Flavivirga spongiicola: one gene and its partner. The protein of the gene in region 2 interacts with the protein of the main gene of each other region in a pairwise test. Links are inferred from orthologs where the notes say so. Each region holds a gene or a part of one and is shown on either strand. Other genes may lie near its edges. The genes, in order: rlmB and Q4Q47_RS17230.

Region 1 (9,473 bases), 3.3 Mb from region 2 along the record:
ATAGTTATCAAAATAGTGCAGGTTTGCAATTATTTGCGATGAGTAGACCTAAGCAACCTCAATTGGCACTAACAGCGTATTATTACAGGCGTTTGTTTAATGGTTTACAGGTTAAAGCTACATATACTATAGACTCTTATTCTGCTAATAATATAGGTTTAGGAATGTCTGCTAATTTAGGAGGTCTAAATTTTTATATTATGGCAGACAATTTTTTAGAATTAAAAAATATATATAGTGCACAAAGTGTATCTTTACAATTAGGGTTTAACTATATATTTAATAAAAATGAAGACTAAATTTTTTTCGGCGATTATAGCCTGTTTTATTATCACTACTGTTTTTTCACAATCTAATTTAAACGATTATAAGTATGTGATTGTTCCTAATAAATTTGATTTTTTAAAGAAGAAAGACCAATATCAATTAAATTCATTAACGCAGTTTCTATTTAAGAAATGTGGATTTGTAGCCTTGATGGAAGGAGATGCTTATCCCGATGATTTAGCAAGAAATAGATGCTTAGCATTAAGGTCTGATGCCATTAAGGGGTCTGGGATGTTTAAAACTAAATTAACTGTAGAACTAAAAGATTGTAACGATCAATTAATTTATACCTCTAAGTTAGGAGAAAGTAGAGAAAAAGATTATGCTAAAGCTTATGCTGGAGCTCTAAGAAATGCTTTTAATTCTATTGAAGCTCTTAATTATAAATATGAACCTAACGAAAAGATAACAGCTTTACAAACTCAAAATACAGGAACAAAGAGTGAAGTAGCTCAAGAGATTCAGGAATTAAAGAAAGAGATTCAAAATCTTAAAAAGGAAAAAGAAGCAGAAAATGTAACCAATGTACCCAAGGTCATTGAAGTCCAACCAAAGGTAGAAACTGTAACATTAGTACCTGCAATTAAAGAAGAAGACACCATGGAAGCGGATATAAAGGAGGTGTTATCTAAGGTGCTATATGCTCAAGAAATTGAAAATGGGTTTCAGTTGGTTGATAGTTCTCCAAAAGTGGTATATAGAATCAAACAAACTAAACTAGATCATGTGTTTTTAGTTGAAAATAAAAGCGCCATTATATACAAAAAAGGAGATGATTGGATTTTAGAATATTACGCTAATGGTATTTTAAAACAAGATATATTAAATATTAAGTTCTAGTTTTAACAACAAACAACAAACAACAAACAACAAACAACAAACAACAAACAACAAACAACAAACAACAACAATACTAATACCCATATTTATCCTTCCAGCGCTGTTTTAAAAATTCTTTATGAGCATTTTCACGAGTATTGTTTCCTGGCTCGTAAAGTTTCGTGTTTTTAATTTCATCTGGTAAGAATTCTTGATTGGCAAAGTTGAGATCGTAATTATGTGCATATTTATAATTGTCACCATATCCCAATTCTTTCATTAATTTGGTTGGTGCATTTCTTATTTCTAAAGGCACCGACAAGTCGCCAGTCTCCTTAACCAATTGCTGTGCTTTATCAATAGCTTTATAGGCAGCATTGCTTTTAGGTGAGCATGCTAAATAAGTAGCGCACTGACTTAATATAATTCTAGATTCAGGATAGCCAATTGTAGAAACTGCCTGAAATGTATTGTTGGCTATTACTAAAGCCGTTGGGTTTGCATTACCAATATCCTCGCTAGCTAAAATGAGTAAGCGTCGTGCTATAAATTTAACATCTTCACCGCCTTCTACCATACGAGCTAACCAATATACAGCGGCATTTGGATCGCTACCTCGTATCGATTTTATAAAAGCTGAAATAATATCGTAATGCTGTTCTCCGGTTTTGTCATAATGAACGGTATTACTTTGAATTCTTTCCAAAACGGATTTGTCAGTAATAGTTATTTTATTAGATTCATAAGAATTTACAATAAGCTCAAAAATATTAAGTAGTTTTCTGGCATCACCGCCAGAAAGCCTTATGAGTGCAGTTGTTTCTTTTAGTTTAATCGTTTTTTTAGAAATATATTCATCCTTTTCAATGGCACGCTTTAAAAGCGTCTCTAAATCGTTTTTATTGAATGCATTTAAAATATAAATCTGACAACGAGATAGAAGTGCCGAAATAACTTCAAAACTAGGATTTTCAGTAGTTGCACCTATTAATGTAATCCAACCCTTTTCTACTGCTTGTAACAAAGAATCTTGCTGAGACTTACTAAACCTATGAATTTCGTCAATAAACAAAATAGGATTTTTTGTAGTAAATAATCCACCGCTTTGTTTTGCTTTATCAATAACATCTCGAATATCTTTAACGCCTGAATTTATAGCACTTAGTGTATAAAAAGGTCTACCGGATTCCGAGGCAATAATATTAGCAAGTGTTGTTTTTCCTGTACCTGGCGGACCCCAGAAAATCATTGAAGGGATTAAACCTTGCTTTATATGCTGTGTTAAGCTGCCCTGCTTACCAACCAAGTGATTCTGACTCACATAGTCATTCAGTGTTTTTGGTCTTAAACGTTCGGCTAAAGGTTCATTCATAATGTAAAATTAAAAGAATTCCTGCGAAGGCAGGAATCTTATTGCAGATATTTTAAATAATAATTTATAAATAAAAGGTGACAATCTAACATATACTCTCCTTTTGGTCAATTATTTGATATAGACTAGTTAAATTTATAGAATGATACAGCATGACCATTTTAAGTTCTCAACAGGCGTTATTATATACCCAGTTTTTTTTGTGCTAACCATTTGGTTGGTATTTTGGTTTGAAGTGCGTTTTGGTTTTAATTTTAGTAGATATGGTGTATATCCTCAAACTTTAAAAGGGTTAAGAGGGGTTGTTTTAAGTCCTTTTATTCATGGAGATATACAGCACATTTATCATAATACAATTCCATTATTTGTGCTTTCCATGGCTTTGTTTTATTTCTATAGACCGATAGCTTGGAAAGTTGTATTATTTGGAATTTTATTTTCAGGATTTTTTACTTGGTGTATTGGAAGGCCATCCTATCATATTGGAGCCAGTGGACTTATTTATGTTTTAGTGAGTTTTACCTTTTTTAAGGGGGTATTTGCAAAACATTATAGGCTTATAGCGTTGTCTCTTTTAGTTATTTTCCTTTATGGAAGTATGTTATGGTATGTAGCTCCTGTAAAAGAAGGAATATCGTGGGAAGGACATTTGTCTGGTTTAGTTACAGGGTTGTTATTTGCACTTTTTTTCAGAAGAGAAATTGCAAAACCAAAAAAGTATGTTTGGGAACAAGAAAATTATAATGAAGAGGATGACCCTTTTTTAAAACATTTTGATGAAGATGGAAATTTTATAGAGCATATTGAAACAGAAGAGGAGCAAACAGAAATCAATTATATTTATAAAGAAAAACCGAAAGACAGCAAATAATATATTGTCAATAAGTTCCAAGTTCCAAGTTCCAAGTTCCAAGTTCCAAGTTCCAAGTTCTAAATTCATCAATCATCAATCATCAATCATCAATCATCAATCCTCTGTCTCACTACTTCATATAAAAAAGCACCGCATGCAACAGAAACATTTAAAGATTCAATCTCTCCCAATATAGGTAATTTAGCTTTTGCATCAACAACTTTTAGAGTAGACGGGTTAATACCTCTACCTTCAGACCCCATAATAATAGCACAAGGTTCTTTAAAAGAAACATCATATAAGGTATTCTCTGTTTTCTCGGTAGCGGCAATAACATGGATGCCAGATGCCTGCATATAAAAAACAGCATCTTTAATATGGTCAACTTTGCAAATAGGTACTTTAAAAACAGCTCCGGCACTTGTTTTAATAGTGTCACCATTTACAGGTGCACCACCTTTTTTTTGAATAATAATACCATCAACACCAGTACACTCTGCGGTACGAATAATAGCTCCAAAATTACGAACATCGCTTAATTGATCTAACAGTAAAAATAAAGGCGTTTTACCAGATTCTAGAACATTTGAAACCAAAGTTTCTATCTCATGAAATTCAATTGGTGAAATTTGAGCAACGGCACCTTGGTGATTTTTTCTGGTGAGTCTGTTAAGTTTTTCAACAGGTACATAAGAAGAGTTGATAGAATTTTTTCTTAAAAGGGTTTCCAATTCGCTAAAAAGCTCTCCTTTTAAGCCTTTTTGAAGAAATACCTTGTCGATTGTTTCGCCTGCATTAATGGCTTCTATAATAGCTCTTATACCGAATATTTGTGTTTGGTTTTCCATTGGGGTAAAGGTATAAAAAAAGAGGCCATCTAAAATTTTAGATGGCCTCAAAAAATTGAATATTTTATCTATTTACTCATTTTGAGAGTCTATAAACGGATTATTTTGAATTTCTAATTCTGGAATTTCAAAAGTTAATCGCTCATCATCATGATCAATAGGAACACCTACATTTGATAAATGATTAGAACCTCTCGTTATAGTAGCCTCATTTCTTTTCATTGCTAAATAACTTTTACCTTCACCCCATAATTCAATACGAGTTTGTAGATAAATCTCGTCAATTAGTGCTTGACCACTTAAGCCATCCACATATGATGAATCTGGAATACGTAAATCTAACAATTGTTTTAAAGCAGTTCTAGCATCACCTTCAGCGCCGTTTCTTGCTGAAGCTTCAGCATGTAAAAGATACATTTCAGCTACACGCATATATATATAATCTGTTTCGATATTACGTTGCCCACCTATAACTCTACCTTCATGATAAAATTTGTTTAAAGGTAAAAGTGGTCTACCAGGATGAGCTGCATCCCTAAATTGTTCTTTTCTGGCATCATTTTCTGGTATCTGATCATATAAAGCTTGATCGATGGCCTTAAAATCACCAGCCCAAGCGTAACTAAATGAAAATGAATCCATTTGTCCCCACCAAGATACTAAGTCTAAACCAATTTCTAAAGTTAAATCGATTCCCCACATCCAACCAGGAGTAGCAACATCGTCAAAACCTCCAACTATTTCTGTAGCTGTCATTAAAGGAAAACCGCCATTATCGATAACATCTTTAGTTAATGTGGCAACTTCTGCCCAACTGTCTCTTCTAGAACCTAATACATAAGCTAAAAGCCCTTGAGCTACAGGTTTGTTAATTTCGTTTTTTGCAGAACGATTAAAACCGTCGAGTAATGTAATAGCAGATCTTAAATCACTTTCCATTAAAGCGTAAATTTCGCTAGTAGCTACTTTTGGCCCATTTAAATCATCAATGTCATCATAAAGTGGTAATATTTCAGCAGAAGGATTATAATTATTCGCAAAGTATTGAGTCAAATAAAAATAAGAGTGCGCTCTAATCGCTTTTGCTTGACCTAAAAGGTGTTTACCACTATCTGATTCCGGAACAGCGTCATTACCACCTAATGCCGCTATAGCTGCATTAGCAGACCGTACAACACGATAGTAATACCTCCATACTTGTCTGTTATCTCCAAAAGTAAAATCTTGTGTACCTTGGAATTCTGTAATACTAGCTCTGTACCAACCAAATGTACTTACAGATAAGGCCATATCACCGCAGAGCATATCACCAAAAATATCGTTACCCTTTTGACCAAAGTCATCATCACCAGTGGTTCCACCAGTCTCAATTTGTACCATTAGAGAATAGATACCACTCAGAGTTGAGGCAATTACGCCTGGATCGCTTTCTGCAGCTTCAGATATTTGAGCTTGAGTAAAAAACTCAGAGGGCGTTTTTTCTAAAAAGTCATCTTCGCAGCTGAATAATACAACTGTAAAAGCCGCGATTAACGTTGAAATTATAAATTTATTTTTCATTTTTTTTTTTTTAAAATTTAACACGTGCCCCAAAAGTTATTGTGCTTAAAGGAGCATACAAACGTCTTCCTGTGTTACCAGTTTCTGTGGTAGAAGGATTGAACCCATCTCTTTTTGTTAGTACAAATAAGTTATCTCCAGATACCGATAGGTGTACTTTATTTATTCCCGTATTATTAAGGAACTTAGAAGGTAAAGAATAACCTAATTGTACATTATTTAGAGCTAGATAATCAGATTTAATTAACCATCTTGTTGATGACGATCCTACATTAGCATCAAAGTTATCAGAAATACGAGGAACATCTGTAATATCACCAGGTTGTTGCCATCTTTGAGCGATATCTCTATGAAAGTTATTTGCTCCTGCTCCGAAACGATCATTCATTAACTCAGAGTATTGCACATCTAAAGCGTATCCACCTAGACTATACGTAAATTGAGTAGATAAATTAAAGTTTTTATATTGCCCAGCTAACCTAAATGCACCACGAAGTTTTGGAATACTTGATTTACCAACATATTTAAGCGTAGCAGCAGAGTATGATGTCGTTGTCTGGCTTTGAATATTTGCGCCAGGATTATCATTAAGATATTGCGTTAGATTAACACCTAGTTCTTCTCCTGTTTCTAATGTACCATTACTGTTTGCATCATCAAAATATTGGTTCCATTGGCCTACTCCTGTAGCAGGATCTACACCAGCCCATTCACGTAGGAAGAAATCAAATATGGAGCTCCCTTGAGAATAGCCATAGTAAAGTGCTGAAGTATCAATAATTCTCGGCAGACCTGTAGAAGGCTCAAGCGGCATTGTTGTAATTTCATTAGTTACACGCTCTCCGTTAAATGTAAAATCTAAAGAGGCGTCTTCAGTTTTTATAAGATGAGCGGTTAAACTAAATTCAAGACCACGGTTTTGTAAAACCCCATCATTAACCGTTACTGAAGAAATTCCCTGAGACGACCCAACTCTTCTATTAAAAAAGAGGTTTTCAGTATTCTTAATGTAGTAATCTACGTCAAGATCAATGAATTTACCAAAAGATATTTCTACACCAGTTTGAAACATTTTAGATGTTTCCCATGTTAAATCGGGATTTCCGTTTAATCTTTCAGATAATGAAACACCATCATTTAAATTATTAATATTGAATGTATCTGATGATTGGAAAAAATCGATACCTGCTTGGTCTCCAATGACACCGTAAGATGCTTTTACTTTTAAATATGATATGGCGTCGCTGTTAACTAAAAAATCTTCATTACTAGCTATCCAAGATGCTCCTACAGAACCAAAAGTTCCCCATTTATTATTTACGAAACGAGATGAGCCGTCACGACGCACAGAACCTGATAAGAAATAAGTATCCTTGTAATTATAATTCACTTGAGAAAAATATGATTCAATAGAGGCTCCTTCTATGAATCCTGTAGGAGAACCTTGAGGAACAACAAAATTGGTTAAGTCAAGTATTCCAGGAATTGCTGCCTCACGTTTTGACACCGTATTTCTTTCTCGTTCATAATCATTACTTTCATGAGCTACTAAGAAGTTAACATTGTGTTCACCAAAACTTCTAGTGTATCGTAATAATTGTAAAAAGTTTTTTGTAATATCTCGGTTGTCACGTTGGAATAATGTTCCACCAGAACTTGTTTCCGATCCATAAAAAGGATTGCTGTAACTCTTTTGTCGGTCTTGTGAATATTGAAGACCGAATTTAGTTTCGAAACTTAAACTTTCACTAAATATAATTTCTGCAGAGAAATTACCAATAATATCATGACGTTTACTTCCTAAGAAGTCATAAATCGCAGACCCTACTGGGTTTAATAAGTTTGCACTTGTTCGTGGTCTTCCTAAAGGCGAAGCAGAACCATAGTCATATTGGAAACCACCAAATATTGGTTCAGGAACAAGGTTCCCATTATCATCTCTCAAAAATACTGGGAATATAGGTGGGTTTTTGTCAGCAAATTCGAAAAGGTTTTCAGAACCAACAGTTTGACCATTGTTTTGGCTTTCAGAGAATGAGTAACTCATATTTGATCCCACTTTTAACCATTTCTTTACTTCAGACGTTACATTTAAACGTGTATTTTGTCTTTTGAATCCTGTATTTAAAGCATAACCTTTATCATCCAAGTAACCAGCAGATGCGAAGTATTTAGTTTTTTCGTTTCCTCCACTCATACGTAGATTAGCTTCTGATCTAAAAGCTGCTTGAAAACTTAAATCTCTAAAACTTTGCGGTGAGTAGCGTCTTGCTACACCAGGTCTTACAGTACGGGTTGCGGGATCTATCAGTTCTCCTACATTAGCCACATCCCACATATTATAGGCTGCATTGATGTAACTTGATGTAAATAAGTTTGCATTTGCATAGGCAGCAGGGTCAGCTTCTCCCTCTCCTATACCTCTGTTGAATATACCTTCCCAAGCATATCCAATATACTCTTCCGGAGATGTAACGACATCATATCTAGGGATTAACTGTGTAGTAATACCAGTTTTAAAATCTACTTCTATTGATGACTCTCCTGATCTACCTTTCTTGGTAGTTATTAAAATCACCCCGTTGGCTCCACGAGAACCATAAATTGCAGTTGCCGCTGCATCTTTCAGAACAGTAGTACTCTCTATATCTTGTGGGTTAATAGAGTTTAACGGACTTATAGTGTTGTTAAAATCAGCTTCTAGGTTGTCATCATTTACAGCACTATTTCTTAAACGTGGTACCGTTAATGGTACACCATCTACTACATAAAGAGGCTCTCTGTTACCATTAACCGAACCATATCCACGAATACGAACTGTAGATACATTACCAGGTTGACCAGAAGTATTTACAACAGTAATACCTGCAGCTTCACCAGTAAGCATTTGTGATACATTAGGAAACGTTTTTGCTTCTAGATTTTCAGAGCTAATAGTTGCTGCAGTTCCTGTAAATGACTTCTTTGTAGAAGTACCATAACCAACTACCACAACTTCTTCTAAAGCTTCTGCATCTTCTTGTAAAGTGACATTAATTGTATTGGAAGCTCCTACTGGGACCTCTATAGTTGTATACCCTACGAAACTAAAAACAATTGTTGCTCCTTGATTTGCTCTAATTGAATATTTACCATCGAAATCTGAAGATGTACCAGAACTAGTACCTTTAACTAAGACGGTCGCTCCAGGTAATGGTAAGCCAGAATCATCTGAAACTGTACCTGAAATTGTCTTTTCTTGTGCAAACGTAAGCTGCACTGCAAACGCTAGCAATAGCGTTAGCATTCCACTAAACTTTGTTTTCATTTTATAATTATTTGAATTAGTCAATGCCAAAAATCATAATAAAAAGTTAATAAAACAATAAATAATGGTTAAAATTTGCCTTTTAGCGAGAAATTTTAAGAAAAAGGATAGAAAAATAATAAGCTTTGATATGGGGTTTTTGATTTATTTTAAAAGTAAAATGTACTTTTTTGAATATAAAAGCGGTTGTTTAAGAGGTGTTTAGGTGATTTTTTATTTTTAAGATTTTTTTATTTTTCATAAAAGGATTTATATTCTAGTTATTTGGAACTTAAAAACATAATATGGGTTTGTTTTATTGGACTAAACTCACTTTTTTAAGATTATGGCTCATTATAACAATTCTTATTTTGGTTTCTACTTTATTAATACTTCCTCATAATAAAG
Region 2 (9,634 bases):
TTTCTTCAATACCTAAACAAATAGAATGCTCAGATGATGCCTGAGTAATCAAGATGACATTAATCTTTTCTTGTGACAGGGTTTCAAATAAGCGTTTAGAAAATCCAGGGATACCTACCATACCACTGCCTTCTAACGTTAATAAGGCAATATTTCCTATGTTGCTAATTCCTTTTACGGGTGATGTAATGTTTGTTTCATCATTGGAAATAATAGTTCCAATTGCTTCTGGTTCTAATGTGTTTTTTATGTGAATAGGAATTTCTAAATCTAAAACAGGTTGGACAGTTGGAGGGTATAAAACTTTGGCACCAAAGTGTGATAATTCCATAGCTTCCTGATAAGAAATTTTTTCGATAGGGTAGGCTTGTTTTACCAATTTCGGATTGGTAGTATACATCCCACTTACATCCGTCCAAATCTCTAACTGTTCAACTTTTAAAGCAGCAGCAACTATGGCCGCTGTAAAATCTGAACCACCACGACCTAATGTCGTTTGTTCCCCTACTAAAGATTTTGAAACAAACCCGGGAAGTATAGTAATTTGTTGTGTTGCTGTTTTAAAATAGCCTATTATATTATTATTAGTTAAGCTATAATTAACTTCCGCTTTAGTGAAATTTGAATTTGTTATAATCAATTCTTGAGAATTTTTACGATCTGCAGATAAACTACGATTTTTCATAGTTTCCGATATAATGTATGATGATAATAACTCACCAAAGCTCACTAATTTATCTGATGTTTTTGGAGATAATTCATTTATTAGATAGATACCGTCTAACAAATTTTTTAATTCACCTAGCCTAGTCTCGGTATATTCTATAATGATGTCTGCATTGCTTGGATTTAATTCATTTATGATATTTAAATGAATATCTTTAATAGTACTAAACGTTTCTTTAAAACGAGTGTCTTTACTTTGAGCAAGTTTACCAGCCAAAAGTAGTTTGTCTGTAATGCCACCAATGGCAGATACGACGCATATAATGGAATCTTTTTGAGAATATCCGGTTAAGATATCTATGACGTTATTTATGTTTTTTGCAGAACCTACCGAAGTTCCACCAAATTTTAAAACCTTCATTTTTTAATGAATTAATAATTGAAAAAATATTTGAGATGTTGTAATTATAAAGATTACAACGATGGCCTGAAGAATATATAGTTAGCAACCCCAAAGGGTTGTAATAATTGTAGTAGTTCCAAAAATAGTAGTAGTCCCTTCTGTTAAAGAAGAAATAAGTACAACTATATTTTGGTTTAAATGATTCACTATATTCTATATAAATATTGGTCAAAAGTATTACATTTAGTTTTATAAAAAAACTAAAACATTTTTTTTTACAGGATTCTTATATTGTAGTTCATTTCATTTCATAAAATTAGCTTTTTCGATTGTAAGTTAAAAAAATGTTAATAATGAAGAATTTCTTGAAACGAGCTATCCTCGAAATAGAAGTATAGAGGAATTCCTAAATACCCAATCAAAATGAGTTCTATATGTATAGCCTTTTAATTTTATATATACTATTTACAGTTAGACCTAATTAAGTTTTGTAATCTTTTTCTTGACATGTATAAATGACAGTTTATCGACACTATTATCGATAAAATGTAATTTTTATTCGATTAAATGTTATTTTTTGAAAAAAAAACTTACATTTGTGTATGTTAATGTTTAAAAACCTACAGAATGAAAACAAAATTACTTACAAAAAATGGTTTAACAATACTCCTTTTTTTAACGACACTAGTTATACAAGCTCAAGTGACCAATGTCTTTGATTTTAATACCCCTGCCGAATTAAGTACATCATTTACTCAAGGAGGCTCTTCATTACTTATTACGCAAACAACCAACACAGGAATAGATGGTACGGGAGCAGTAAATGTATCGGGAAATACAAACGAAGTTTATACAACAAAGCAAGGTTACTCTATATCCGGTGAAGGCGCTCATTACGAATTTAAAACGTATTTTAAGAGTGAGTTTAATAGTGGTTATGGCGGTATAGGTTTTACATCCAATCCGAGTGCAACACATCATTTTTATGCGGCTCCTAATGATGGTTTAGGTATCTCTGTACATGGCGGCGGTTATATTTTTACTAGCGGCACTACGACTAGTTCAGGTAGCTGGGATGGTGGTGATGTTTTAAACAGTGGTTCTCCTGATGATTGGTATTTAGCTGTTTTAACTGTTGATTTATTGGCAAATAGTTATTTTGACATGACTATACAGATTTACCCGGCCAATAATGATGGTACACTTATAACTCCAGGTACACCAACAGAAACCAAAAGCTGGAATGTACAGAACACAGCTATGGCAAACTCTGAGATCATTTACTCCTATTTTGCTTTTGGCGGTCATAGAATTACAAATTTTGACAATTATACCATTAACCTTGAAGGAGGCGCTACTATTATAGAGCAAGGTGCGCCAGTTGTTATTGGAGCTTCAGTATTAAATAATTCTACTAGCGAAATAGATATGAGTGGAGAAGTAACGGACGATAGAGGTGCTACGGTTACAGAAAGGGGATTTGTTTATAGTACTTCTGTAAATCCTCCTACGACTTCCGATACCAAAATTGTGACAGGAAGTGGAGAAGGCACATTTAGCAATCAATTAGGAAGCCTGGCAAGTAACACCATTTATTACGTAAGATCTTACGCCATAAATTCTGGTGGTACGTCTTATGGAAGTCTGAGTACTATTGACACAAGCACTTTATCCGATACTACTACGGGCTTAAAAGCTAAAATTAAAACACACCCAAACCCAGCAACTAATTTTATTAGCCTTTCCGGTTTAACCAAGTCTGACAACAATTATACAATTTATAATATATTAGGAAAAGAAGTATCCCGAGGAACAGTAACAAATACAAATAATAGTAATGGAATTGATATTAAATTTTTAAACCAAGGGTTGTACCTTCTAAAATTAGAAAACTTTGAGGTAGTTAAATTTATTAAAAAATAACAACTCTTTATATAGTATTTATTTACAGTAATTTAAATAAAATATATGGAAATCCTTAGTCAAAACTTAGCTAAGGGTTTTTTTATTGCCTAAATTGTGATTTTATTTTTCTACATAAAACATGTATTATTTATATTAAACATAAATACCTTTCTATTTATGAAACTATTTTCTAAAGAACAAATTTACCAAGGTGATAAACTAACTGCCGAACGTCAAAAGATATCTTCAACAGATTTGATGGAGCGTGCGGGTACACAAATTTTTAATTGGATGCATATGCGTATGCAAGGTGCTCAAGTTCCCATTCATATATTTTGTGGTATTGGAAATAATGGAGGAGATGGATTAGTGCTTGCCAGACATTTAATTTTAGATGGCTATAATGTTAAAACCTATGTGGTTAATTGTAGCGATAAGCGGTCAAAAGATTTCTTAATTAATTATGATCGCATTAAAAATGTTACTAAAGATTGGCCAACGCTTTTAAGTTGTACTGAAGATTTTCCTGAAATTCATCAAGATGATATTATTGTTGATGCTGTCTTTGGTATTGGATTAAATAGAGCTGTAGATGAATGGGTAAAGTCATTATTTATGCATTTTAGAAGTACAAAGGCATTTACGCTATCTATTGATATTCCGTCGGGTTTAAGCACAGAAAGAGTACCAGAAGATGAAGATAGCGTCGTTTGGGCTGGTTATACACTGAGTTTTGCATCTCCTAAATTGATTTTCTTCTTACCAGAAACGGCCAAGTACACCATCCAATGGGAAGTATTAGACATTGGTCTTGATCAGGAGTTTTTATTCACAACTAACACCGAGGTAGAACTAATAGGGAAGCATGAAGTGTTACCGTTATATCTGCCACGAGAAAAATTTTCGCATAAAGGGCAATTTGGTCATAGTCTTATAATTGGAGGGAGTTATGGTAAAATTGGCGCAGTAACATTGGCGAGCAGGGCGGCTTTATTTGCTGGATCAGGTCTCATCACCGCATATATTCCTAAATGTGGATATGTGCCTTTGCAAGCGTCTTTTCCGGAGGCTATGGTTATAACGGATGCCAATGAGGAAATAATTACAGATATTAAATTTGATATAAAGCCTACAGTTGTTGGTTTTGGAATAGGTGTAGGGACTCACTCTAAAACTATAAGCGCTTTTGAAACCTTTTTAAAGAAAAATAAGGCACCTTTAGTTATTGATGCCGATGGGATTAATATACTGTCAAAAAAGAAAATCCTATTGAAACTTTTACCTGAACAAACCATTTTAACACCGCACCCTAAAGAGTTGGAGCGTTTAATTGGTACGTGGAAAGACGATTTCGATAAATTGAAAAAAGTAAAAGCGTTTTCAAAAAAATATACCTGTATAGTTATTATTAAAGGAGCAAATACTATAACAGTATTTGATAATAAAATTTATGTGAATACTACGGGAAACCCTGGACTGTCTACTGCGGGAAGCGGTGATATATTAACTGGAATGGTTACCGGATTAATTTCGCAAGGTTATAATCCATTGCAAGCTACCATATTTGGAGTGTATTTACATGGAAGATCAGCAGATATTGCGGTTGAAAACTTTGGTTATCAAAGTTTAATTGCCAGTCATGTTATTGATTATTTAGGAGCCGCTTTTATTGATTTATTTAAGCAACCGGAACAACCGACAGAAGTAGTCGAAAAAGAACAGGAGCAAGAAGAACAAGAATAATTTTAAAACAGCTTGATAGTCCAATCTTGAGGACATTTTAAGCTGTTTTTTTATAAATAATATTTTACAATAAAAAAAAGAGTGTTAGATAGAGGGTTTTTTTAATTTGAAACGTTTGATACTTAATTTGGAACCCAAAAAATATTAAAATTAATGAATTGTGATGATTACTCATCTAAAGATTCTATTTGTGAAGAACGTAATTACAATATAGCTTTTAAAAAGCATTCTAAAGAAGTTTTTAACTTTTTAGTGTACAATTATGGAGACAAACAACTAGCCGAAGATATTATACAAGAAGCCTTCTTAACATTATGGAAGAACTGTAAAAATGTGCCTTTAAAAAATGTAAGAGCCTATTTGTATACTATTTCTAAAAATAAGATAATTGACACTTTTAGAAATGCTAATCACGCATTGAACTATAAAAAAAATGGCGCAAGCATTATAGAGAAACAAACACCTGAATATATTTTTGAAGAAAAGGAATTTCATCAAAAAGTAAATCAAGTTCTTGATAATATGCCAGAAAATTATAGAGTTCCTTTTTTGCTTAATAGAATAGATAAAAAGAAGTATAGAGAGATTGCTGAAATAATGGGTGTTTCGGTAAAATCAGTAGAAAAAAGAATTTTTAATGCTTTGGAGTTTCTACAAAAAGAATTACAAATTAATAAAAAACGATTTTAATGGAGGGATTTTCCAGTTTGAAACGTTACATATTTAATGACCATCATTATGGAAGAAAATAAGACTAATAATATAAAGAAGTTTTTGAATTTTGAATTCTCTTCAGAGAAAGAAAAAGAAGCTTTTAAGGAGTCCGATACTTATTCTGAATATAAAGAAATCATAGAGATGTTTGACGGCGTTAAAGCTGTTGATTATAATGAAGAAGGTGTTTTAGAAAGGTTAGACACAGCTCGTTTAAAACCAGATGCAAATAAAAAGCAAATTATTCCACTGCATAAAAAATGGCTGCCTATGTCTATAGCGGCCTCCATATTATTATTTGTTTCGGTGGCTTTGTTTAGTATAAATAACAATCTTGAACATTATACGCTTGCTGGTGAGTCTGTACAAATCTCACTCCCGGATGCCTCTAAAGTTTGGTTAAATGCAAAGTCTGAGGTAGCCTACAGTAAAACATGGAAAAAAACAAGAGCTATAGACTTAAAAGGAGAAGCTTATTTTGAAGTAGCAAAAGGAAAAACATTTACGGTTAAAACACCACAAGGTACCGTAACGGTTTTAGGAACTAAATTTAATGTAAAACAACGAGACACTTCTTTTGAAGTCTATTGTTATGAAGGTACTGTATCTGTTATGTATAAGGGGGAAGAAACCATTTTAAAAGCTAACAGTTTTTTTAATTCAAAAACATTAGATGTAAGTATGCAGGAGGGACATATTATTAATACAAAGCCATATTGGATTGATAAAGTATCCGTTTTCGAAAATACACCAATAAATCATGTAATCTCAGATATAAGTATTCAATATGATATAAAATTTATTATGAATGATAATTTAAATAAAGACTTAAAATATACTGGAAGTTACCATTATGATGATTCATTAGAAACCGTATTAGACGTTTTTTGTCAATCATTAGACTTAACGTATATCAAAAAAGATAAAAGTATTTATTTGAATAAAAATAGATGATTATAAAAAAACGTACGGCAAATCTATTGACCATATTTTTGCTTTTTTCAACATACTGCTTTGCTCAAAAAAACACCATTTCACTTGAAACACATCTAAAAAAAATTGAAGCCTTCTTTAAAGTATCTTTTAACTACGAATCTTCGTTACTCAAAAACGAAAAATGTGCAGATTGTTTTTATAATGAAAAAGCACCTTTAAAAACTCATTTAGAGTATTTAGAAAGCCATTTCATGCTTTCTTTTACAGTTATTTCCCAAAGTAAAATTGTAGTAAAACCTTTAAAAAAGAAGGTGTTATATTTCTATGACAGTGAAGATAAAATGCCTTTAGAACATGTATTAATAACTGATTTAGATAAACATAAAACATGGATTACTAATGAAGAAGGACAAGTGCTTTTTGAAGATGTCATACCAAAAAAAATTTCAATATCACACCTTATTTATGGGAAGCAAAATATTGATGTTAATAAATTAAATACTAATAAGGTATATATTATTAAGCAAATCCAAGGCTTAGAAGCATTATTCATTTATCCTTTCTTTTCTACAGGAACTTATAAGAAAAACGATGGTACTTTTTTTATAAAAACTAAAGAGGTAGGTTCGTTAGCAGGGTTAACATCTCATGATGTTATTAAAAATTTAGAAAATTTACCTCAAGTGACTAGTAATAGTGAATCTATTTCAGATTTAATCGTTAAAGGGAGCACCCAAGATCAAAATTTATTTGTTTGGAATGATATAAAAGTCTATCAAAACAGTCATTTTTTTGGGTTAATTTCTGCCTTTAATGAGAACTTACTTTCTACAATTACTTTGTATGATAATGCAACACCGGCAGAATATGGAAATAGTACAAGTAGTGTTATTAGTTTAGAGCACAATAATACGCGTTCAAAAAAAATTAAAGGAGGCATTGGTATTAATTTTTTAAGCGCAGATGGTTATGTGAAAATACCAATAAATAAGAAATCTGAATTATTACTTTCAACAAGAAAATCGTTGACAGATGTTTGGGATTCTCCGACATATTTAAATTATGCTAAAAAAGCCTTTCAATCTTCAGATATTAGGACATACAATACGTCAAATAAAAGTCTTGTAAGTGCTGAAAATACGTTTGATTTTCATGATTCTCAATTGCAATACAAATTGGCTATAAATAAATCTAATAGTATTGGATTAAACGTATTACTTTTTGCAAACAATTTGTCTTACATAGAAACAAATAAAACACTTAATACCAGTAAAGAGAGTAAGTTAACACAAGAAAATACCGCTTTGGGATTTAATTGGCAGCATACTTTTTCTAATAACTCTCAAATGGAGGCTGTTATTAATTATTCTAAATACAAACTAGATGGCGGAAATTTTTTGTTGTCCAGAGATATTTCAAGCTTCCAAAGTAATAGTGTTAGAAATTATGAAACGACTTTAAAATACCGCTCGAGGCTTAAAACTTCTGGAATAACATATGAAACCGGAATCTCACATGAGCACTTAACAGTTATAAATGATATCAACAATTTTAACGAGTTTTTTCAAAGCAAATTAGAGCAAAAGAGTAATATTTATGGGCTATTTGGAACCCTTAATTATTATAAAAATAAAATAAAAACAGGGCTAAACCTAAGAAATGTTTATTATGAGTTCTTAAAATCATTTCAAATTGAACCCAGATTTCACATAACATATAATCCTATACCGGAAATAGATATTCAGCTTAGAGGAGAGAGAAAAACACAAAATATTTCTCAGGTTGTTAATTTGGAAAATAATTTTCTAGGTATAGAAAAGCGAAGGTGGTTTCTAGCAAACAATTCTATTGCGCCTTTGCAAAAAAGTAAGCAGTTAGAATTGTCTTTTGGTTTCAAAAAAAGAAGGCATATGCTTAATACGAGTATCTATGTTAAAACTGTAAAAGGTATTACTACTAATAATCAAGGTTTTCAGAACCTTAATCAGTTTGAGAATCTTTTTGGATCATACGTCATAAAGGGGTATACGTTTCATTATAACTATAAAAGTCATTATTTAAATACTTGGTTAAGCTATAATTATAGTACAAATGAGTACAAATTTAAAGACCTTAATCCATCTCGTTTTTATAATAATAATGATATGAGGCATAATCTAATTTCTGGAGTAAATATCAGGTGTAAATCGTTTAATTTTTCTTTAGGAATGGAATATAGTTCCGGGAAGCCCTTCACCTCTATAAATGAAGAAATGCCAATTATAAAAGGTGCTTTTAATAAAATCAATTATAATGAACCAAACATGGAGCGATTTACAGATTATTTGAGGTTTGATGCTTCAATAAGTTATGATTTTGATATATCAAAAAAAATAGATTACAAACTAACAGTGGGCCTAATTAATATTGGGAATAAGAAGAACATTCTTAATCGTTATTATACGCTAACAGAAGACAAAAATGATATAGAGGTTTTAGATAGATATGGATTAGAATTTACTCCAAATGTATCGTTAAACATTGATTTTTAATATAATTTTTTTAACACATAGAGGGTTTTACAGTTTACAATCGTTTCCATAGTAAATAACCCCAAAATATAACAACATGAAACATTTTTTTAAAACATTATTTATTGCAACAATACTTTTAGGAGTTTTCCAATCTTGCTCGTCTGTAGAAACGGGAACTCTAGTAACATCGGATGAAAAGATTTCATCAAGCTTAGCAAATAAAATAATTGCAACGGCGGCTTCAACTAACGATCTGGATCTTATCAATTTTGATTGTAGTGAAGGAGTTCTTGTTGGTCATTTTATGAATTCACAAGGAGATTATTATGGCGCAGTTAATATAGAACTATCAAAATGGAATGAGCAATTTCCAGCTGCTAAAGCAAAAGCTTATTCAGATACAGGGATTCAATTTACTCCAGATGACTATTTTTTAGACCTTATACTTGATACGTCTGTAGTTGTATTACAAGGTGAGGAAAATTTCATTAAATTTTTTGATGATTGCAGCTTTGAAGGAGATGTAAGAGTTACCTATGAGAATGAATCATTAGCATTGTCAGATATTAATTACAATTGTTCGGGAAAGGTAAAGTACCATGTAGAAATATTTGGAGATCGTGTTTTCTTAACCGGCGATCAAATGTGGCTTAGTGGTGGTATTGCTGCCGCTGAAGAGGCTTTATTATCGTATAATACAATTAATAATACAACATATACTCTGGATGATGTTAGAATTAGTTCTGTTGAGTTT

Evidence for each region.
Region 1: the proteins of Q4Q47_RS17230 (region 2) and rlmB interact in binary tests that used the Escherichia coli proteins (3 or more experiments, as listed by UniProt). The link is inferred for Flavivirga spongiicola from one-to-one orthologs.

What each region holds. Positions count from the first base shown.
Region 1 is NZ_JAUOEO010000001.1:1,012,982-1,022,454, reverse strand. What follows is about bases 2,350-5,125. They hold rlmB (23S rRNA (guanosine(2251)-2'-O)-methyltransferase RlmB), read right to left. Parts: upstream 4,220-5,125; coding sequence 3,479-4,219; downstream 2,350-3,478. Other genes in these bases: Q4Q47_RS03835 (RagB/SusD family nutrient uptake outer membrane protein), read right to left, coding at 4,292-5,125; Q4Q47_RS03845 (rhomboid family intramembrane serine protease), read left to right, coding at 2,661-3,389; Q4Q47_RS03850 (replication-associated recombination protein A), read right to left, coding at 2,350-2,518. In the rest of the region: Q4Q47_RS03860 (DUF5723 family protein), read left to right, coding at 1-299; Q4Q47_RS03855 (hypothetical protein), read left to right, coding at 289-1,167; more of Q4Q47_RS03850, read right to left, coding at 1,241-2,349; more of Q4Q47_RS03835, read right to left, coding at 5,126-5,779; Q4Q47_RS03830 (SusC/RagA family TonB-linked outer membrane protein), read right to left, coding at 5,790-9,086. UniProt on the Escherichia coli protein: Specifically methylates the ribose of guanosine 2251 in 23S rRNA.
Region 2 is NZ_JAUOEO010000001.1:4,298,075-4,307,708, reverse strand. The notes cover bases 2,498-5,434. They hold Q4Q47_RS17230 (NAD(P)H-hydrate dehydratase), read left to right. Parts: upstream 2,498-3,151; coding sequence 3,152-4,717; downstream 4,718-5,434. Other genes in these bases: Q4Q47_RS17225 (RNA polymerase sigma factor), read left to right, coding at 4,871-5,407; Q4Q47_RS17235 (T9SS type A sorting domain-containing protein), read left to right, coding at 2,498-2,992. Also shown: thrA (bifunctional aspartate kinase/homoserine dehydrogenase I), read right to left, coding at 1-1,087; more of Q4Q47_RS17235, read left to right, coding at 1,697-2,497; Q4Q47_RS17220 (FecR family protein), read left to right, coding at 5,456-6,385; Q4Q47_RS17215 (TonB-dependent receptor), read left to right, coding at 6,382-8,898; Q4Q47_RS17210 (hypothetical protein), read left to right, coding at 8,975-9,634. UniProt on the Escherichia coli protein: Bifunctional enzyme that catalyzes the epimerization of the S- and R-forms of NAD(P)HX and the dehydration of the S-form of NAD(P)HX at the expense of ADP, which is converted to AMP.